One region of the Arthrobacter sp. TS-15 genome, then DNA from elsewhere that is predicted to be linked to it. Evidence: predicted binding sites of a transcription regulator. Region 1 holds the regulator's gene; the other holds the start of a gene.
What was found. Region 1 encodes LexA, which represses DNA repair genes until DNA is damaged. Its sites were predicted from a motif close to TCGAACANNTGTTCGA; they were not measured.
Positions count from the first base shown of each region.

Region 2: a site for LexA is predicted at 1,773-1,788, ahead of ruvA (Holliday junction branch migration protein RuvA). Genes of this name have one in related genera too.

Region 1 covers NZ_SDXQ01000043.1:48,620-52,026, reverse strand. Annotated here, with positions in the region: gene EU811_RS17680 (ATP-dependent DNA helicase) at 1-1,264, shown strand, start outside; gene lexA (transcriptional repressor LexA) at 1,329-2,072, opposite strand; gene EU811_RS17670 (LysM peptidoglycan-binding domain-containing protein) at 2,421-2,780, shown strand; gene EU811_RS17665 (histidinol-phosphate transaminase) at 2,858-3,407, shown strand, end outside.
Region 2 covers NZ_SDXQ01000036.1:123,280-126,686, forward strand. Annotated here, with positions in the region: gene pdxT (pyridoxal 5'-phosphate synthase glutaminase subunit PdxT) at 1-344, shown strand, start outside; gene EU811_RS14525 (YebC/PmpR family DNA-binding transcriptional regulator) at 348-1,103, shown strand; gene ruvC (crossover junction endodeoxyribonuclease RuvC) at 1,169-1,747, shown strand; gene ruvA (Holliday junction branch migration protein RuvA) at 1,861-2,505, shown strand; gene ruvB (Holliday junction branch migration DNA helicase RuvB) at 2,498-3,407, shown strand, end outside.

The DNA.
Region 1 (3,407 bases):
GGCGCACGAGCTTCAGGACCGGGTAACCGGAGCCGTTTCAGGACAGTTATCCGTGGCCATGGTCCACGCGGCGGCATCAAGTGCCCGCAAGCATACGGCCATCACCGTGGACGCCCTCAACGCAGCTGCGGACAGCTTGGATATGGCCATAGCTGGCGTGCCCAACGGTCTGTTGCCCAACGGCCTCAACGACGAACAGCTGGATTGCCTTGACCAATTGCGGGACGCCACGCGCGCCGCGCTCTCGGACTCGAAGACGGATTCTTCAAACGCGGTCGACGGCGGACGGCAGCTTGCGCGCTCACGGCTCATGCTCATCCTGGAACTGTGCGAGCGGATGCTCGCCTCGAAGGAGAACCGCGAAGTGGTCTGGTTCTCGCGGAACAGCACGTTCGACCCCCAGCAGGGATATTCTCCGCCGGACGAGACAGCTCCTGCATTGATTAATATTGCCCCGCTCAGTGTGGCAGGGCGGCTTCGAGAGGGGCTCTTTGCCGGCCATACTGTGGTGCTGACCTCTGCGACCCTGGCCATCGGCTCGGCCTTCGAGCCCGCCGCGGGTGGTCTTGGCCTGATTGGAGACGGCGCGCCGAGCTGGACGGGCATTGATGTGGGATCGCCCTTCGACTATCCCAAACAGGGTGTTCTATACGTGGCAAAGCACCTGCCCAAACCGGGCCGCGGTACTTCGCCGGAGGCGCTGGACGAATTGGAAGACCTCATCCGGGCGTCCGGGGGCGGAGCGCTTTGCCTGTTCTCCTCGCGGCGTGCTGCCGAAGAAGCCGCCGATGCCATGCGGCTCCGGCTGGATGTGGACATTCTCTGTCAGGGAGAATCGACCATGGCGGCCCTGGTGAAGCAATTCGCGGACGAGCCAGATACGTGCCTCTTCGGAACCATGTCCCTGTGGCAGGGGGTAGACGTTCCGGGTGGCTCATGCCGACTGGTGGTTATTGACCGCATTCCCTTCCCACGTCCTGACGATCCCCTGATGACTGCCCGTTCCCGGGCGGTTGCCCAATCGGGCGGGAACGGTTTCATGGCCGTGTCAGCCACGCACGCTGCCATTCGGCTGGCGCAGGGCGCTGGCCGACTGATCCGCTCGACGGGAGACAAAGGGGTGGTCGCGGTACTCGACTCCAGGCTTTCGACCGAGCGCTACGGGGGCTTTCTACGTGCCGCCCTGCCGCCGTTCTGGGCCACCACGGACCGGTCGGTGGTTCGAGGCGTTCTGGAACGTCTGGGCTCGGCTAAAGCCCCGTAATGCACAGCTTCCCGTGAACACCTGCTGGTGTCCACGGGAAGCTGCGTTTAAAGGGCGTGAGCGCTTAAAGAGAGCGCAGTACCGAGACGACCTTGCCCATGATGGTGGCCTGATCTCCGAGGATGGGCTCGTACTGGGTGTTTTGGGGGAGCAGCCACGTGTGACCGTCCCGCTGCCGGAAAGTCTTCACGGTTGCTTCATCATCCAGCAGGGCGGCAACGATGTCGCCGTTGATGGCATCATTCTGTCGCCGGACCACCACCCAGTCGCCGTCACAGATAGCAGCATCGATCATGGAATCGCCGGCCACCTTCAGCATGAACAGTTCGCCATGCCCCACGAGTTGCCGTGGGAGTGCAAGCACGTCTTCCACCGTCTGGTCAGCCAGGATCGGTCCACCTGCCGCGATGCGCCCCACCAAGGGGACCATGGCGGTATCACTGGCGCTGGCTAGCTCGGTGACGGCCAGGCCACCGGCGCTGCGAAGGGTGGTCGGAGCGTCCACACCGGGGATGGGCCCGCCATCAAGGGTTAGGGGCATCAGCACTTCCATGGCGCGGGGACGCTTGGGGTCCCGGCGGAGGTAGCCGAGCTTCTCCAATTGGGACAACTGGTGCGTGACGCTGGACAAACTGGCCAGACCCACGGTGTCGCCGATTTCGCGCATGCTGGGAGGGTAGCCGTTGTCATTGACTGACCTCTGGATGGTCTCCAGGATCTTTTTCTGCCGGACGGTCAGGCTTTTGGGACTCTTTTGAGGCTGTTGGCTCCGCAGGGGTGCCCCTCCGCCTGTGGCTTTCGCTGCCATGTTCGCCAATGCCTTTCCATTCCGCCCTGATGAGGGCCAGGGGTGTCGGGTCTGCAAAAAATGTCAGACCCTCCTGTTCCACTGAAACAGTGCTGCTTCTTCACTCAAACGTAGGGCAGGCACAGGCGTTTATCAAACATTTGTTCTAGCGAGTCTCGACACCGTTCGTTGATAAGTGCTAAAAATGTCATAGCAAGGTTCGAATATGTGTTCTATAAACCTGATGCTGAAGCTGGATGTTCGAACAAAGCGTTCGAACATCCGGGGCAGGCCCAGGGGAACACAAAGAATTGGCAGCCAGGCACCGGGCATCCCGGAGCGTGGCAATAGCTCAGAAGGGCTCAGCTCATGTCCGCAGTCACTACGTTCGCTGATTTCCGTACTACCCAGGCACCCGCTCGCCTGCGCCTGACCCGAAGGGGACGGATCGTCTTCTTCGGCATCCCGGCCATGCTGTTGGTTGCAGCGTTGCTGAGTCTTGCCGGATTTATCAACTCCCCGGCCAAGGCAGCCGACTCGCAGTCCCAACTGCGTCCGCCTGTTGCCGTCACTGTTACAGTCCAGCCAGGTCAGTCCCTCTGGGGCATCGCCGGCGCTGCCGCTCCCGAGCGTGACCCCCGCGACGTCATCGCCGAGATCATCCAGCTCAACGACCTCCGGGGCGGCCGCATCCTGCCCGGCCAGCAGCTGTTCGTCCCTGCAAACTGATCCCTCGGCACCCGCAGAAATCAAGGGTCGGGCGTCACAGTTAGTCGGCAGTCCCGGCCGCCCCTTAAACTGGGTTGGTGAGTGACCAGCTTGAGCGACTTGACCGACTTCCCCTTCGGACCAACCTGCGTGGATTGAGCCCCTATGGCGCACCGCAGCTCGATGTCCCGATCCTGCTCAACGTCAACGAAAACACTCATGGCGTCCCCGCAGATGTCCAAGCCGCCATCACTGAGGCCGTGGCCGCTGCGGCCACCGGGCTGAACCGCTATCCGGACCGGGAGTTCACCGAACTTCGTGAAGCCTTGGCCGAGTACCTTGGCCACGGGCTTTCCCCGGACAACATCTGGGCGGCCAACGGATCCAACGAGGTCCTGCAGCAGATCCTCCAAGCCTTTGGTGGACCCGGCCGCAAGGCATTGGGCTTTCCTCCCACGTACTCCATGTACCCCCTGCTCGCGAGTGGCACTGACACCGAGTATGTCCGCGGAGTCCGCGCGGACGACTACGGGCTGGACGCCGAATCGGCCGCTGCTCAGGTCCGGGAAACGGGCGCCAACATCGTTTTCCTGTGCTCGCCCAACAACCCCACAGGTACGGGCTTGGGATTGGACGTGGTGGAGGCTG
Region 2 (3,407 bases), on a different contig from region 1:
GGCTGGATATCACCGTGCGCAGGAATGCCTTTGGCCGCCAGCGGGAGTCCTTCGAGACCGACCTGGATTTCAGGGGCCTTGAATTCAGCGCAGGGGAGTCCGGTGTGGATCCCGTTCACGCTGTATTTATCCGGGGCCCCTGGGTGGAACGCGTAGGTCCGGGCGTGGAGGTCCTTGCCCAGGTCGACCCCGACCACGCCAGCCACACGGCTACTTTGCACGGAGTGGCTAGAATTGTTGCAGTGCGTTCCGGTCAACTACTGGCCACCTCCTTCCATCCGGAAGTGACGGGAGAGAAACGCGTGCATGAACTCTTTATTCGAATGATCAGAGGAGAAGCGTAAAGCATGTCAGGCCACTCCAAATGGGCGACCACCAAGCACAAGAAAGCCATCATTGACGGCAGGCGTGCAAAGTCGTTCGCAAAACTGATCAAGAATATCGAAGTTGCTGCCCGCATGGGTGGTCCGGACCTCGCCGGCAACCCGGGACTTGAACTTGCCGTCACGAAGGCCAAGAAGACGTCGGTTCCCAATGACAACATCGACCGCGCCATCAAACGCGGCGCTGGCCTCACCGGCGAAGTGGTGGACTACACCGAGATCATGTACGAGGCTCGTGGTCCCCAGGGTTCGGCCTTGTTGATCGAATGTCTGACGGACAACAAGAACCGCGCTGCATCCGAGGTGCGCCTTGCAATCTCCCGCAACGGCGGCACCATCGCCGATCCCGGTTCCGTGAGCTACCTCTTCGCCCGCAAGGGTGTTGTGGTCCTGCCCAAGAACGGCCTCAGCGAGGACGACATCCTGATAGCGGTCCTCGATGCCGGAGCCGAAGAAGTCAAAGACAGCGGAGAGAACTGGGAGATCCACTCCGAACCCTCTGATCTTCAGGCCATCCGCGACGCCCTGAAAGAAGCGGGCATCGAATACGAGACAGATGAAGCCGAGTTCGTTCCCTCCATGCAGGTGGAACTGGATGTCGACGGCGCCAAGAAGTTTATGAAACTCGTGGATGCCCTGGAAGATCTTGACGATGTCCAGAACGTCTACAGCAATGCGGACCTCAGCGAGGAAGTCCAGGCTGCCCTCGACGCCGAATAGCCGGCCACGGCGCAGCGCGTCATTTTGACATTTAGCAGCTTCACAGCCACCAGGAAGGCCCGGACTTGACTCTTCGCGTATTGGGAGTCGATCCGGGCCTCACCCGTTGCGGTATAGGTGTGGTGGACATTGAAAAGAACCGCAGGGCCACCATGGTGGCCGTTGGGGTAGTGGGGACCTCTGCTGAGCTCACTCTGGATAAGCGCCTGCTGGTCATTGCCCAAGCCATTGATGAATGGCTGGACCTGCATCAGCCGGACGTCGTCGCCGTCGAGCGTGTTTTCTCGCAGATGAACGTCAGCACGGTCATGGGTGTGGCCCAGGCTTCGGGCGTAGTCATCGCTGCGGCCGCACGCCGTGGCATCCCCGTCGCGTTGCACACACCGTCGGAGGTCAAAGCCGCGGTAACAGGCAGCGGCACGGCCAATAAGGATGCAGTGACCAAGCTCGTTACCAAGATCCTGCGCCTGGATGCTCCACCGAAGCCTGCTGATGCTGCGGACGCTCTCGCGCTTGCCCTGACCCATGCATGGCGCGCAGGTAGTGGAATGGGTTCAGCTACCGGCGCGAACGGTAAGGGCGGTCTCACTCCCGCCCAAAAAGCATGGGCTGACGCGGAAGCAAAAGCGCGCCGCGCACGGTGATTGTCGGCTCGCCTTGTTAGGGTATTCGTAGATATGTTCGGATAGTCCGCTTTGGCCGCAGTATTGACACAGTATTGCGGCAACGGAGCAGGCAGTATTTCAGGAGCCGGGTCTTGATCAGTTTTCTCCGTGGAACGGTAGCCCACGTTGGTTTGTCCACCGCTGTCATCGACCTCAACGGTGCGGGAATGAGTGTCTTTGCCACGCCGCAGACCTTGAGCCACCTCAAGACAGGAACAGAAGCCAAGCTCTTCACGTCCATGATCGTCCGTGAAGATTCCTTGACACTGTTCGGCTTCGCCGACGACGACGAACGGGAAGTCTTTGATGTCCTGCTCAGCGTCAGCGGGGTAGGGCCACGTCTGGCCTTGGCCGTCCTTGCCGTGCATGAACCGGAGGCCATCCGGGTGGCGGCGCACACTGGAGACAGCAAGACGTTTACCAAGGTGCCGGGAATCGGTCCCAAGGTGGCCGGCCGGATTGTCCTTGAGCTCGCCGGTAAGTTGGTTCCCCACGGGACCGGCACAGGCACTGCGCCCGCCGCTGCCCCAAACGCCGAATGGAAGCCGCAGGTTGTCGCAGCCATGACCAGCTTGGGCTGGTCCGAGAAGGACGCCAACGGCAGCATCGACAAAGCAATGGCCGACTCCCCGGAACTCGTGGACGCAGGAAACGTGGCCCAAATCCTCCGGGCAACGCTGCGTTGGTTGGGTCAGGATGGGGCGCGCGCAGGCAATCGTGTAGGCAGCCGTGGCTGAGCAGTCACTCGTCAGCGGGGGAGAGGAACCGGAAGAGCGGGTCATTGAAGCCGCACTCCGGCCCAAGAACCTGCACGATTTCGTGGGACAGCATCGGGTCCGCAAACAACTGGCATTGGTACTCGAGGCATCCAAAATGCGTGGCCGCAGCGCCGATCACGTGCTGATGTCAGGGCCGCCAGGACTAGGCAAGACAACCCTTGCCATGATCATCGCAGCGGAAATGAACGCGCCGTTGCGTATCAGCAGCGGCCCGGCCATCCAGCACGCGGGAGATCTTGCCGCCATCCTTTCCTCCCTATCGGAGGGGGAGGTCCTTTTCCTCGACGAAATACACCGCATGTCCAGGCCGGCGGAAGAAATGCTGTACATGGCCATGGAGGACTTCCGCGTGGACATTGTGGTGGGCAAGGGCGCTGGTGCAACCGCCATTCCTTTGGAACTGCCACCTTTCACCTTGGTGGGCGCAACAACCCGAGCTGGGCTTCTTCCGGGGCCTCTGAGGGATCGATTCGGATTCACCGGGCACCTTGAGTTCTACTCCGTCGCCGAACTCGAGCTCGTCCTGCGGCGCTCCGCGGGCCTACTGGACCTGAAGGTCAACTCTGCGGGCTTTACGGAGATAGCGGGCCGGTCCCGGGGAACGCCACGTATCGCCAACAGACTGCTTCGCCGTGTCCGTGACTGGGCGCTGGTTCATGGCATTGAGCAGATTGATGCACGTTCAGCTTCAGCGGCTCTGGATATGTATGAAGTAGACGAGCGTGGATTGGACAGGCTTGACCGGTCCGTTCTTGAAGCCCTGATCACCAAGTTCAACGGCGGTCCAGTGGGATTGTCCACTTTGGCTATCGCCGTGGGGGAAGAACCCGAGACGGTGGAGACCGTGGCTGAGCCGTTCC